DNA from 2 places in the Streptomyces kanamyceticus genome. Region 1 is predicted to be linked to the other one. Evidence: riboswitches for the same ligand, from Rfam matches in the RefSeq annotation. Region 1 holds a riboswitch; the other holds the start of a gene.

Region 1 (7,426 bases):
CGACGGCGGGCGCCACGGTGTGGCCCATCCGGTCCGCCGCGTCGCCGAGGGCCTGGCGGAACTGCTGCTCGGAGCTGAAGACCGGGACGTACGCCTGGCCGTCGATCTCCAGCGTCGGCAGGTCGAGCGTGCCGTTCTCGGGGCCGCCGCCGTTCGGCAGCGGGATCCAGATCGGGCTGCGCCCGAGCACCTCGACGATGCGCCCGCCCGCGGAGGCCGCGGCGCCGAGGGAGGTCGCGAGCACCTCCTCCAGTTCGTTGCCCGGCCATCCGCCGTACGGATGGGCATGTGCCTGCGCCGGAAAGTCCATCTGTCCAACCCCTGCTCGCGACCGCTCTGCCTGCGGCTCGAACCCTATCCCCGACGGGCGGCGGGCTCAGCTGGGCTCAGCTCTCGAAGCCGATCCCCCGCAGCACTCCCGCGGCCCGCCGGTCCAGGAGCACCGCGGAGCCGCAGCCGCGCGGCAGGTCGCCGCGCTCGGCGGCGCCGACCAGGCGGCCGACCGTTCTGCGGTGCCGGGCGAAGGCGTACCGCGACACGCCGCGGCCGCGCGCCCGCTGGCCGTCGAGGGCGGTGTCGGCGGGCACGTCGAGGAGCAGCAGGTGCAGGGTCGTGCCGCGCCGCACGGCCTCGCGGGCGAGCCAGCGGCGCACCCACGCCTGGGTGCCGCAGTCGTGTACGACGACGCTCTCGCCGGAGCGCAGCACGCGGCGCAGGCCCGCGTAGTGCGCGAGGCGGACCAGGGGGCGGTAGACCGCGTACGGCAGCCGCCCCGGCATGCGGCGGGCCCAGCGGTCGCGGGTGTCCTGGGAGTCGACGCGCGGCCCTTCGACCGCCTGCCGCATCAGCGTCGACTTGCCGCCGCCCGGCAGTCCCGAGACGACGACCAGGTCGCCGGCGGCGAAGGTGAGGCGGTGCGGGCTGTGTCCTGCCCGCTGTCTGAGGTCCCTGACCACGGCGACCGGGAGCGGGACACAGCTCTCCCTGGCTGGGGCGATGGCCTGCTTGGGCAGCGCCACCCCCGTGGTCGTGGCGTAGACACTGGCCTTGCTGCGCACCGTGATCGGCCTCCCCATAGCGGTCACGTACTGCTTCCCCGGCAAGTGTAAAGAGAAGGTAATGCGGCACAAGAGCATTCCCGGGCCACGGCTCCCCCTCAGCAGGGTCGCGTGCAATGATGTGCCCGCCAACTCCATACCGGCCGTTTGAATCCGCGCGGGAGAGTTCCCAGCAGCCGTCGTACGACACGTTGACGACGTGCCGACGACGCACTGGGGCGCCGAAGGAGCAAGTCCCTCCCTTGAATCTCTCAGGCCCCGTACCGCGCGGGCGAGGCACATCTGAAAAGCGGACCGCTCCTGCGGTCCCACCCAAGGTGCAAGCCGGGTACCCCGCGTACGGGGACACTCCCGGCGAACCTCTCAGGTTCCGATGACAGATGGGGAGGATCGACCTCGCCCGTCATGCCCTGGGAGTTCCCTTCATGAGCACTGCCCCCCGTCTGACCGCCCTCGATGCCGCCCATCGCGCGCTCGGCGCGACCATGACCGACTTCGCGGGCTGGGACATGCCGCTGCGGTACGCCAGCGAGCGCGACGAGCACAACGCCGTGCGCACCAAGGCCGGTCTCTTCGACCTGTCGCACATGGGCGAGATCACCGTCACAGGCCCCGCGGCCGCGGACTTCCTGAACTTCGCGCTGGTCGGCAACATCGGCTCGGTCGGCCTCGGCCGGGCCCGCTACACCATGATCGTCGCCGCGGACGGCGGGATCCTGGACGACCTGATCGTCTACCGGCTCGGCGAGACCGAGTACATGGTGGTCGCCAACGCCTCCAACGCCCAGGTCGTCCTCGACGTGCTGAGCGACCGGGTCGCCCAGTTCGACGCCGAGGTCCGCGACGACCGCGACGCGTACGCGCTGCTCGCCGTCCAGGGCCCCGAGTCCTCCGGCATCCTGAAGTCGCTCACGGACGCCGACCTGGACGGGCTCAAGTACTACGCGGGCCTGCCCGGCACCGTCGCGGGCGTCCCCGCCCTGATCGCCCGCACGGGCTACACCGGCGAGGACGGCTTCGAGCTCTTCGTCTCCCCCGGCGACGCCGAGAAGCTGTGGAGCGCGCTGATGGAGGCGGGCACGCCCGTCGGCATGGTCCCCGCCGGGCTCTCCTGCCGCGACACGCTGCGCCTGGAGGCGGGCATGCCGCTGTACGGGCACGAGCTGACCGCCGCCCTCACGCCGTTCGACGCGGGCCTGGGCCGGGTCGTCAAGTTCGAGAAGACCTCGCAGTCCGACTCCTTCGTGGGGCGCGCGGCGCTCGCGGCCGCCGCCGAGCGCGCCGAGGCCGCCCCGCCGCGCAAGCTCGTGGGCCTGATCGCCGAGGGCCGCCGGGTGCCGCGCGCCGGGTTCTCCGTGGTCGCCGACGGCAAGGTCATCGGCGAGGTCACCTCGGGTGCCCCGTCCCCGACGCTGGGCAAGCCCATCGCCATCGCGTACGTCGACGCGGCGCACGCGGAGCCGGGCACGCGGGGTGTCGGCGTCGACATCCGCGGCACGCACGAGCCGTACGAGGTCGTGGCGCTGCCGTTCTACAAGCGTCAGAAGTAACGCTTCACGAGCGCCGGGGACAGCGCTCGCGGCCGCCGCGGCCTTCCCTCAGCTCCCCCGTTCATCAGCACTCCCCCGCGTACAGGAGAATTCAGGACATGAGCAACCCCCAGCAGCTGCGTTACAGCAAGGAGCACGAGTGGCTGTCGGCCACCGAGGACGGCGTGGCGGTCGTCGGCATCACGGAGCACGCGGCCAACGCGCTCGGTGACGTCGTCTTCGCCCAGCTCCCCGAGGTCGGCGACACCGTGACCGCGGGCGAGTCCTGCGGTGAGCTGGAGTCGACCAAGTCGGTCAGCGACCTGTACGCCCCGGTCACCGGCGAGATCGTCGCCGCCAACCAGGACGTCGTCGAGGACCCGTCGCTGGTCAACTCCGCCCCGTTCGAGGGCGGTTGGCTGTTCAAGGTGCGCATCACCGGCGAGCCGGACGACCTGCTCTCCGCCGATGAGTACACCGCCTTCACCGCCGGCTGACCCATACCGATAGGGATCGTGTGATGTCGCTTCTCAACACCCCTCTCCATGAGCTTGACCCGGACGTCGCCGCCGCCGTCGACGCCGAGCTCCACCGCCAGCAGTCCACCCTGGAAATGATCGCCTCGGAGAACTTCGCTCCGGTCGCCGTCATGGAGGCCCAGGGCACGGTCCTCACCAACAAGTACGCCGAGGGCTACCCCGGCCGCCGCTACTACGGCGGCTGCGAGCACGTCGACGTCGCCGAGCAGATCGCGATCGACCGGGTCAAGGAGCTGTTCGGCGCCGAGTACGCCAACGTCCAGCCGCACTCGGGCGCCTCCGCCAACCAGGCCGCCCTCTTCGCGATCGCCCAGCCCGGCGACACGATCCTCGGCCTGGACCTGGCGCACGGCGGCCACCTCACCCACGGCATGCGCCTGAACTTCTCCGGCAAGCAGTTCAACGTGGTCGCGTACCACGTGGACGAGGCCGGTCTGGTCGACATGGCCGAGGTCGAGCGCCTGGCCAAGGAGAACAGCCCCAAGGTGATCATCGCGGGCTGGTCCGCCTACCCGCGCCAGCTGGACTTCGCGGAGTTCCGCCGGATCGCCGACGAGGTCGGCGCGAAGCTGTGGGTCGACATGGCGCACTTCGCCGGGCTCGTCGCCGCGGGCCTGCACCCCAACCCGGTGCCGTACGCGGACGTGGTCACCTCCACCACGCACAAGACCCTCGGCGGCCCGCGCGGCGGCATCATCCTGGCCCGCAACAAGGACTTCGCGAAGAAGCTGAACTCCGCGGTCTTCCCGGGCTTCCAGGGCGGCCCTCTGGAGCACGTGATCGCGGCCAAGGCCGTCTCCTTCAAGGTCGCGGCGAGCGAGGAGTTCAAGGAGCGACAGGAGCGCACCCTGGACGGCGCCCGCATCCTGGCCGAGCGCCTGGTGCAGGACGACGCGAAGGCCGTCGGCGTCGGCGTGGCGTCCGGCGGCACGGACGTGCACCTGGTCCTGGTGGACCTGCGCGACTCCGAGCTCGACGGGCAGCAGGCCGAGGACCGCCTCCACGAGGTCGGCATCACGGTCAACCGCAACGCCGTCCCGAACGACCCGCGCCCCCCGATGGTCACGTCGGGCCTGCGGATCGGCACCCCCGCGCTCGCCACGCGCGGCTTCGACGCCGACGACTTCCGTGAGGTCGCCGACGTCATCGCCGAGGCCCTGAAGCCGGGCTTCGACGCGGAGGCCCTCAAGGCCCGGGTGACCGCTCTGGCCGACAAGCACCCGCTGTACCCCGGCCTGAAGTAGTTTCGTACGCTTTAGTTCGTACGTTCTTCCGGGGCACCGCGCACACTGGACACTGAGGACAGTGGGCGCGGTGCCCCGCACCACGTCTCGCGCCCGGCACCACCCGTGCTGTCCGTTCTTCTGCACCACCCGTACCTCTGCACCACCCGGCAGACAACGGCGTCTACCAACCACCATTGGAGTTTCCCGTGGCCATCTCGGTCTTCGACCTGTTCTCGATCGGCATCGGCCCGTCCAGCTCCCACACGGTCGGTCCGATGCGCGCTGCCCGCATGTTCGCGAGCCGCCTCAAGAACGAGGGCCTGATGGCCCACACCACCGCGATACGAGCCGAGCTGTACGGCTCGCTCGGCGCCACCGGGCACGGGCACGGCACCCCCAAGGCCGTCCTGCTCGGCCTGGAGGGCGAGTCGCCGCGCACGGTGAACGTGGAGTCGGCCGACGACCGCGTCGAGGAGATCAAGTCGACCGGCAAGCTGAACCTGCTCGGCATGCACGAGATCGCCTTCGACTTCGACGAGGACCTGATCCTGCACCGCCGCAAGGCGCTGCCGTACCACGCCAACGGCATGACGATCTTCGCGTACGGCCATGACGGCGCGCCCGTCCTGGAGAAGACGTACTACTCGGTGGGCGGCGGCTTCGTCGTCGACGAGGACGCCGTCGCGGGCGAGAACCCGATCGTCCCCGACGACACGGTGCTGAAGCACCCCTTCCGCACCGGTGACGAGCTCCTGCGCCTGGCCTCCGACACCGGCCTCTCCATCTCCGCGCTGATGCTGGAGAACGAGAAGGCGTGGCGCACCGAGGAAGAGATCCGGGCGGGCCTCCTCGACATCTGGGGCGTCATGCAGGCGTGCGTGTCCCGCGGCATGTCCCGCGAGGGCATCCTGCCCGGCGGCCTCAAGGTCCGCCGCCGCGCGGCCAACTCGGCGCGCCAGCTGCGCGCCGAGGGCGACCCGCAGGCCCGCGCCATGGAGTGGATCACGCTCTACGCGATGGCCGTGAACGAGGAGAACGCCGCGGGCGGCCGCGTGGTCACCGCCCCCACGAACGGCGCGGCGGGCATCATCCCCGCCGTCCTGCACTACTACATGAACTTCGTGCCCGGCGCCGACGAGGAGGGCGTGGTCCGCTTCCTGCTCGCCGCGGGCGCCATCGGCATGCTCTTCAAGGAGAACGCCTCGATCTCCGGCGCCGAGGTCGGCTGCCAGGGCGAGGTCGGCTCCGCCTGCTCGATGGCGGCGGGCGCCCTGGCCGAGGTCATGGGCGGCTCCCCCTCCCAGGTCGAGAACGCCGCCGAGATCGGCATGGAACACAACCTCGGCCTGACCTGCGACCCGGTCGGCGGCCTCGTGCAGATCCCGTGCATCGAGCGCAACGGCATGGCGGCGGTCAAGGCCGTCACCGCGGCGAAGATGGCGATGCGCGGCGACGGCTCCCACAAGGTCTCCCTCGACAAGGTCATCAAGACCATGAAGGAGACGGGCGCGGACATGAGCGTCAAGTACAAGGAGACGGCTCGGGGCGGGCTCGCGGTGAACATCATCGAGTGCTGAGGCGGCGGGGCCGGGTGCGTCAACAGGTGGCGTCGGAGCCGACCGGCTTCCTGGTGATGAGGTAGGCGTCGACGGCCTCGGTCACGCAGGAACCCGCGCGGCCGTACGCGGTGTGGCCCACGCCCTCGTAGGTCAGGAGCATGCCGCCGGGGAACTGTTCCGCCAGCGCCCGCGCCTCCTCGTACGGCGTGGCCGGGTCGCCCGTGGTGCCCACCACCAGGACCGGCGGGACGCCCTTGGCGCTGACGCGGTGCGGGCGCTGGGTGCCGGTGGGCCAGTTCGCGCAGGTCAGCTCGTCGACGACGCTTGAGGTGCCGTACACGCCCGCGGCCTTCCCCGCCGGGCCGAGGGCGTTCCAGTAGGGGCCTGCGGTGCGCGGGTGCGGGGTGTCCAGGCAGCTGACGGCGAGGATGGCCTCGTCGTCGTTCTCGGGGTCCGTGCCGCGCGGCTTCTTGTGGGAGTCGGTGGACGGCTCGTCGCCTTCGGCCAGCGCCGCCAGCTTGGTGCCGTCGCCGTCCACCGCCGCGCTCAACGCCTCGGAGAGGTCCTCCCACTGGTCCTCCGGGGTGTACATCGCGCCCGTGACGATGTCGAGCAGCGTCCTGGCGTCGACGTCGTACAGATCCTCGTCGTCGACCGGCAGCGGCTCACGCGCCGCCTGCTCGTAGAGCTCCTCGATCAGCTCGGATATCTCCCGCGGCGTCGCGCCGGGGCAGCTGTCGCCCGCGATGTCGGCGCACTGCTCGGCGTAGTCGTCGACGGCTCGGCGGAAGCCGGTGCCCTGGCTCAGCGCGCGCTGCCGCCAGTTCAGGGAGGGGTCGATCGCGCCGTCCAGGACGAGGGCGCGGACGCGGTGCGGGAACTGTTCGGCGTACGAGGTGCCGAGGCTCGTGCCGTAGGACCAGCCCAGGTAGGTCAGCTTCTTGTCGCCGAGCGCCGCGCGCAGGACGTCCAGGTCACGGGCCGCGTCCACCGTGCCGACCTGGCGCAGGATGCCGCCGCTGGCCCGTACGCACCCGGCCGCCTCGGCGCGGGCCGCGGCGAACGCGCGGGCGCGGTCCTTCGCGGTGGCGGGGGTGATCGGCTCGGGTTCCCCGGACTCCTCACCGGTGTCCTGCGCGCACGTCACCGCGGGCTTGCTGCCGCCCACGCCGCGGGGGTCGAAGGAGACGATGTCGAAGCGGGCGCGCACGGCGCGGCTGAACACCTCGCCACCGTCCGCCTTCAGGTCGCTCACACCGGAGGCGCCGGGCCCGCCCGGGTTGTAGACGAGCGAGCCGACGCGCTCGTCCGGGTCGGCCGTCGCCGCCTTCGTCACCGGCAGGACGAAGGTCTTCCCGTTCTCCGGGTGGCCGTAGTCCCTGGGCACGGTGAGCCGCGCACACTTCAGGTCCCCGCAGTCGGCCCACGTCAGCTTCTGCCCGTAGAACAGCTTGAGCGCGGCCTGCTCCTCCGCACCGGAACCGCCCGTGCCGCCCGTGCCGCCCGTGCCGCCGC
Region 2 (7,426 bases), 5.3 Mb from region 1:
CGGAAGTTCAGCCCGGAGGACGTCGAGCGGCTCGCTCACGTGCTGCGGATACAGCGGGACCACTATCTGCCGCTCAAGGTCATCCGGGAGTACCTCGACGCCCTGGAGCGCGGTGAGCGGGCTCCGCTGCCCTCTCTGGGGCGACAGCGGGACGCCGGTGACACCGAGGGTCAGGACGACGTCGAGGGGCCGACCGCCGCCCGCGTGGGGCGGGACGAGCTGCTGGCCGTCGCCGAGATCGACGAGGTCCAGCTCGACGAGTGGGAGACGTACGGGCTCGTCGCTCCGCTGCCGGACGGTGGCTATGACGCGGAGGCGATCACGGTCGCCTCGCTCGTCGTCGAGCTCGGCAGGTTCGGAATCGAGCCGCGGCACCTTCGCGCCATGAAGGCCGCCGCCGAGCGGGAGGCCGGGCTCGTCGACCAGCTCGTCGCGCCGCTGCGGCGGCATCGTAATCCGCAGACCAGGGCCCACGCCGAGGCCCGTACCAAAGAGCTGGTGGGTCTCACGGGGAAGCTGCACTCGGCGCTGGTGCAGACCGCGCTCGGGGTCAGACTGCCCTGATCCGAGGGGTGCTCAGCCACTACTCGGCGGGTGCCCGACTACCCAAACCTGCCAGCCACGTCCTAGGGTTGCTGTGTGAACGAGCTCGACGTCGTAGGTGTCCGGGTCGAAATGCCCTCCAACCAACCGATCGTGCTCCTGCGTGAAGTGGGAGGCGACCGCTACCTCCCCATCTGGATCGGACCGGGGGAGGCGACCGCGATCGCCTTCGCGCAGCAGGGCATGGCACCCGCACGACCGCTGACCCACGACCTGTTCAAGGACGTGCTGGAGGCGGTGGGCCAGGAGCTCTCCGAAGTGCGCATCACGGACCTCCGCGAAGGGGTCTTCTACGCGGAGCTGGTCTTCGCGAGCGGTGTCGAGGTGAGCGCGCGTCCTTCCGACGCCATAGCGCTCGCGCTGCGCACCGGGACCCCAATCTACGGAAGCGACGGTGTCCTCGACGACGCGGGCATCGCGATCCCGGACGAGCAGGAGGACGAGGTGGAGAAGTTCCGCGAGTTCCTCGACCAGATCTCGCCCGAGGACTTCGGTACCAACAGCCAGTGAGCCGCCTCCGGGCGGCCCGCGCCGGACCATTCGGCTAGCCTTTCCCGGCGGTGAGACACGGGAAACCACTCTCAGGGTGATTATCACTCGGCGTGCCTAGTGTGGCGATCGTTGACGAGCCCCTGGTGACTGCCTACCGTCGAGAAGGCAGGTCAAGGAGGGAGGTCGGCGTGAGAAGCAGCGGCGACGGTACGGCGGTGGGCGGTCCGTACCCGTTTCACAGCGGCGCGGCCGATCACTCTCCGAAACGGCCCATGGCGGTCCAGGGGAGCGGGGACGCGACGTCCGAGAACTCCGAGCAGATCGGGTATCGCGGTCCCACCGCGTGCGCGGCCGCCGGTATCACGTATCGACAGCTCGACTACTGGGCCCGCACGGGCCTGGTCGAGCCCAGCGTGCGGGCCGCGGGCGGGTCGGGGACCCAGCGGCTCTACAGCTTCAGGGACGTCGTCGTCCTGAAGATCGTGAAGCGGTTCCTCGACACCGGGGTGTCGCTGCAGAACATCCGCACCACGGTCCAGCACCTGCGGGAGCGCGGGTTCCGTGATCTCGAGCGGATGACGCTGATGAGCGACGGGGCCACGGTCTACGAATGCACCTCGCCCAGCGAGGTCCACGATCTGCTCCAGGGCGGTCAGGGCGTCTTCGGGATCGCCGTGGGCGTCGTCTGGCGGGACGTCGAGTCCGCGCTGTCCCAGCTGCACGGTGAGCGCATCGACACCGGGGAGACGCTCGTCGGGCACAACCCCGCCGACGAGCTCGCCAGGCGCCGCAACAGGGCCGTCTGAGAGCCTCCGCCCCGACGCCCGCCCTGACGCCGCTTCGCATGGCGCGAGGCGGCGTTGTCAGTGCCATAGGGCAGCATCGGGTGTGTGAGAAGCGCGCCGACGATTCTGCATCTGGACATGGATGCCTTCTACGCGTCCGCCGAGCAGGCCGCGAAGCCGAGCCTGCGCGGGAAGGCCGTGGTCGTGGGCGGCCTCGGGCCGCGCGGGGTGGTGGCCACCGCGTCGTACGAGGCGCGGCGGTTCGGGGTGCATTCGGCGATGCCGATGGGGCAGGCGCGGCGGCTCGCGCCGAACGCGGCGTACCTCGTGCCGCGCTTCGGTCTGTACCGGGAGGTCAGCGAGCAGGTGATGGGGCTCCTGCGGGAGCTGTCGCCGCTGGTGGAGCCGCTCAGCCTCGACGAGGCGTTCGTGGACCTGGAAGCGGGCGGCGTCGCCGATGACGAGGCCTCGGCCAGGGCCGTGGGGGAGCGGCTGCGGTCGGACATCAGGGCGGTGACGGGGCTGACCGGGTCGGTGGGGCTCGCGGTGTCCAAGATGCTCGCGAAGATCGCCTCGGAGGAGGCCAAGCCGGACGGGCTCCGGCTGATAGCGCCGGGGACGGAGCGGGCCCTGCTGGGACCGATGTCGGTGCGTACGCTGCCCGGGGTGGGCCCGGCCACCGGGGACCATCTGCGGCGGGCCGGGATCATGACGGTCGAGGAGATCGCGGAGGCCGGGGAGGACGAGCTCGTACGACTCCTCGGCAAGGCGCACGGCGGCTCGCTGTACGCGATGGCGCAGGCCCTTGACGAGCGGCCCGTGGTGGCGGAGCGGGACACCAAGTCGGTCAGCGTCGAGGACACGTACGACGTGGACATCCATGACCGGGTGCGGGTCCGTACGGAGGTCTCGCGGCTTGCCGAGCGGTGTGTGCAGCGGCTGCGGGCGGCGGGGCACTCGGGGCGGACCATCGTGCTGAAGGTGCGGCGGTTCGACTTCTCGACGCTGACGCGGTCCGAGACGCTGCGGGGGCCGACGGACGATCCCGGGGTGGTGCGGGAGGCCGCGGCGCGCCTGCTCGAGTCGGTGGACACCACGGGTGGGGTGCGGTTGCTGGGGGTGGGGGTCACGGGTCTCGCCGATTACACGCAGGAGGACCTGTTCGCGCAGGCACAGGCCGCTGAGGCCGCTGAGGCGGGGGAGGCTGCTGGTGCGGAGGGGGAGTCGGGGGCGGATGAGGCTGCCCCGGGTGAGCCGCGAGCGGAGGTCGTCGAGGAGCCGGTGGCGCCGGCCGAGCGGCGGTGGGCGGCGGGGCACGACGTGCGGCACGCCGAGTACGGGCACGGATGGGTGCAGGGGAGCGGTCTCGGGCGGGTGACCGTGCGCTTCGAGACGCCGGGGTCAGAGCCGGGACGGGTGCGGACGTTCAGGACCGACGACCTGGATCTCGAGCCCGCGGAGCCGTTGCCGCTGGTCGGAGTGGGGGTGCCGAGCGGGTGGGCCGAGCTGGCTCGGGGGTGTGGGGCGCCTGGGGGCCAGGAGTGACAGGAAGCCGAGGTGCGGGCTCGGGCTTGCGCGAAGCCGCGAAGCAGCGGTGCCGCGGTGCCGGTGCGGTGTGGGGCCGGGTCAGGACGTTTCTGAGCCTGCGATGTGGCCGAAGTCCTGGTCCTGCGGGGGTGACTGCGGGGGCGTGGTGTCCAGACCGTAGTGGTGGTAGAGCTGGAGTTCCTGTTCGGGGGAGAGGTGGCGGCCCACGCCGAAGTCGGGGGCGTCCTTGATCAGGGCGCGGTCGAACGGGATGCGCAGGGTGCCGTCGTCGATCAGTTCGCTCGGTTCCAGGGGGACGAAGGCGTCGCGGCTGAAGAGTCCGGTGCGTATGGCCGCCCACTCGGGGGCACCGGTCGCGTCGTCGAGGTAGACCTCGTCGATCGTGCCGATCTTCGCCCCGTTCCGGTCGAACGCCTTGCGGCCGATCAGGTTCCGCGGATCGATGTCGGTCTGCACGGGCCCTCCAGCTGGTCGAGGGGTGTCGAATATGGGCGTAACTCATCTTTAACCGCTCGTACTCACTACGAAAGAGCACTTCGGGGCAGGCGGCCACTCGAACGAACGGCCGTGGTCCTCGCTGGTAGGCTGGCGGCTGGCTGCTGACCCCGTGCGGGAGAGCTCTCCGGGAGGTGATTCCGGAGGCGCCGAAGGAGCAAATCCTCCCCGGAATCTCTCAGGCACCCGTACCGCATGGACGAGGTCACTCTGGAAAGCAGGGCGGGCGTCGGGCGGGCACGTTCGGAACCCTTCCTCACCGACGGTGAAAGCAGATCTGTCTCGGGACTCGACGGGTCTGTGAAGCTCTCAGGTTGAGATGACAGAGGGGGAGGCCGTCCGGGTACCCGCGCCGTGGTACCCCTCGCAGGTCGTGCAGACCAGGAGGCCTCCGCAATGACTGCCACCAATCGCATCCCGCTGTCCGAGCTCGAGCAGGGCATCCCCTTCGAGCAGCGGCACATAGGGCCCGATGCGGAAGCGCGGGCCAAGATGCTCGCCCAGGTCGGGTACGGCTCGCTCGACGAGCTGACGGCCGCCGCGGTGCCGGATGTGATCAAGAACGCCGAAGCGCTGAACCTGCCCGGTGCGCGCACCGAGGCCGAGGTGCTCGCCGAGCTGCGTTCGCTCGCCGACCGCAACCAGGTCCTCGATTCCATGATCGGGCTCGGCTACTACGGGACCTTCACCCCGCCGGTCATCCTGCGGAACGTGATGGAGAACCCGGCCTGGTACACCGCTTACACGCCGTACCAGCCGGAGATCTCGCAGGGCCGCCTCGAGGCGCTGCTCAACTTCCAGACCATGGTCGCCGAGCTGACGGGGCTCCCCACCTCAGGGGCCTCGCTCCTGGACGAGGGCACCGCCGCCGCCGAGGCCATGGCGCTCTCGCGGCGCATGGGCAAGGTCAAGAACGGTGTGTTCCTGGTCGACGCCGACGCGCTGCCGCAGACCATCGCCGTCATCCAGACCCGCGCCGAGCCGACCGGCGTCGAGATCGTCGTCGCCGATCTGAGCGAGGGCGTGCCCGCCGAGGTCGCCGAGCGCGGTGTGGTGGGCGTGCTGGTCCAGTACCCGGGCGCCTCCGGTGCCGTACGGGACATCAAGCCGCTGATCGACCAGGCGCACGAGCTCGGCGCGGTCGTCACCGTCGCCGCCGACCTGCTCGCGCTCACGCTGCTCACCTCGCCCGGCGAGCTCGGTGCCGACATCGCGGTCGGTACGACGCAGCGCTTCGGTGTGCCGATGGGCTTCGGCGGGCCGCACGCCGGTTACATGGCGGTGCGCGAGAAGTTCGCGCGCAGTCTGCCCGGGCGGCTCGTCGGCGTCTCCGTCGACGCCGACGGCAACAAGGCCTACCGGCTCGCGCTGCAGACCCGTGAGCAGCACATCCGCCGTGAGAAGGCCACCAGCAACATCTGTACCGCGCAGGTGCTGCTCGCGGTCATGGCCGGAATGTACGCGGTGTACCACGGGCCCGAGGGCCTCAAGTCGATCGCGCGGCGCACCCACCGGTACGCGACGCTGCTCGCCGCCGGGCTCACCGCGGGGGGTGTCGAGGTCGTGCACGGCGCGTACTTCGACACGCTGACCGTGCGTGTCGAGGGCAAGGCGGAGGAGCTCGTCTCCGCCGCCCGCGAAGGCGGCGTGAACATTCACCAGATCGACGCCGATCACGTCTCCCTCGCCTGTGACGAGACGACCACGCGCAAGCAACTGGCCGCCGTGTGGGGCGCCTTCGGTGTCGAGGCCGACGTCGACGCGCTCGACGCCGAGGCCGCGGACACGCTGCCCGGCGGCCTGCTGCGCGGTGACGACTACCTCGCGCACCCGGTCTTCCACCAGCACCGTTCCGAGACGTCGATGCTGCGCTACCTGCGCAAGCTGGCCGACCGTGACTACGCGCTCGACCGCGGCATGATCCCGCTGGGCTCCTGCACCATGAAGCTCAACGCGACCACCGAGATGGAGCCGGTCACCTGGCCCGAGTTCGGGCAGCTGCACCCCTTCGCGCCCGCCCAGCAGGCGCAGGGCTACCTCACGCTCATCCGTGAGCTGGAGGAGCGGCTCGCCGAGGTGACCGGATACGACAAGGTCTCGCTGCAGCCCAACGCCGGGTCGCAGGGCGAGCTCGCCGGGCTCCTCGCGGTGCGCGGCTACCACCGCGCCAACGGCGACGAGCAGCGCACCGTCTGCCTGATCCCGTCCTCCGCGCACGGCACGAACGCCGCGAGTGCCGTGATGGCCGGGATGAAGGTCGTGGTCGTGAAGACCGCCGACGACGGCGAGATCGACGTCGAGGACCTGCGTGCCAAGATCGAGAAGCACCGCGACGAGCTGTCCGTGCTGATGATCACCTACCCGTCGACGCACGGCGTCTTCGAGGAGCACGTCGCCGATATCTGCGCCCAGGTGCACGAGGCCGGTGGCCAGGTGTACGTCGACGGGGCCAACCTCAACGCCCTGGTGGGCCTCGCCAAGCCGGGTCACTTCGGCGGCGACGTCTCGCACCTGAACCTGCACAAGACCTTCTGCATCCCGCACGGCGGCGGCGGTCCCGGCGTCGGTCCGGTCGGGGTGCGCGAGCACCTCGCGCCGTACCTGCCCAACCACCCGCTGCAGCCCGCGGCAGGTCCCGAGACCGGGGTCGGGCCGATCTCCGCCGCGCCGTGGGGCTCGGCCGGGATCCTGCCGATCTCCTGGTCGTACGTACGCCTCATGGGCGGCGAGGGGCTCAAGCGCGCGACCCAGGTCGCGGTGCTCTCCGCCAACTACATCGCCAAGCGCCTCGAGCCGCACTTCCCGGTGCTCTACACCGGTCCCGGCGACCTCGTCGCGCACGAGTGCATCATCGATCTGCGGCCGCTCTCCAAGGAGACCGGTGTCAGCGTCGACGACATCGCCAAGCGGCTCATCGACTACGGCTTCCACGCGCCGACCATGTCGTTCCCGGTGGCGGGGACGCTGATGATCGAGCCGACGGAGAGCGAGGACCTGGTCGAGATCGACCGGTTCTGCGAGGCGATGATCGCGATCCGTGCGGAGATCGAGAAGGTCGGCTCCGGCGAGTGGGCCGCGGACGACAACCCGCTGCGGAACGCGCCGCACACCGCCGCCGCCCTGGGGGGCGCGTGGGAGCACGGTTACAGCCGTGAAGAGGCCGTCTTCCCCGCCGGTGTCGTGGCGTCGGACAAGTACTGGCCGCCGGTGCGCCGCATCGACCAGGCGTACGGCGACCGGAACCTGGTCTGCTCCTGCCCGCCGCTGGATGCGTACGAGGACTGATGCGCGCGGCCCGCTCGGTGCGGGTCATGCGTCGGGGCCGGTTCGGAGACTCATCTCCGGGCCGGCCCCTTCTTCGTTCCGCTGTGCGGATGTGTGGTGCGGATGCCCTGTGCGGATGCGCCGTGCGGATGTGCCGGCGGTGCTCAGGCGGCCGTCATGATCTGGTCGGTGCCCAGCGGTCGGTGCGGGGCGATGATCTGGCCGTCCGGCAGCAACTC

Evidence for each region. Region 1 has a riboswitch for glycine ahead of gcvT (glycine cleavage system aminomethyltransferase GcvT). Riboswitches for the same ligand answer to the same signal wherever they lie in the genome.
Region 2: another riboswitch for glycine. It lies ahead of gcvP (aminomethyl-transferring glycine dehydrogenase); the one in region 1 lies ahead of gcvT (glycine cleavage system aminomethyltransferase GcvT).

What each region holds. Positions count from the first base shown of each region.
Region 1 is NZ_CP023699.1:3,205,031-3,212,456, forward strand. It holds gene CP970_RS12850 (enhanced serine sensitivity protein SseB) at 1-310, opposite strand, end outside; gene CP970_RS12855 (AAA family ATPase) at 387-1,076, opposite strand; glycine riboswitch at 1,207-1,334, shown strand; glycine riboswitch at 1,335-1,448, shown strand; gene gcvT (glycine cleavage system aminomethyltransferase GcvT) at 1,484-2,608, shown strand; gene gcvH (glycine cleavage system protein GcvH) at 2,707-3,084, shown strand; gene glyA (serine hydroxymethyltransferase) at 3,108-4,370, shown strand; gene CP970_RS12875 (L-serine ammonia-lyase) at 4,559-5,929, shown strand; gene CP970_RS12880 (alpha/beta hydrolase) at 5,949-7,426, opposite strand, start outside.
Region 2 is NZ_CP023699.1:8,551,324-8,558,749, forward strand. It holds gene ftsR (transcriptional regulator FtsR) at 1-564, shown strand, start outside; gene CP970_RS37165 (bifunctional nuclease family protein) at 640-1,113, shown strand; gene CP970_RS37170 (MerR family transcriptional regulator) at 1,284-1,901, shown strand; gene CP970_RS37175 (DNA polymerase IV) at 1,986-3,425, shown strand; gene CP970_RS37180 (PRC-barrel domain-containing protein) at 3,507-3,884, opposite strand; glycine riboswitch at 4,029-4,127, shown strand; gene gcvP (aminomethyl-transferring glycine dehydrogenase) at 4,320-7,208, shown strand; gene CP970_RS37190 (DUF5999 family protein) at 7,352-7,426, opposite strand, start outside.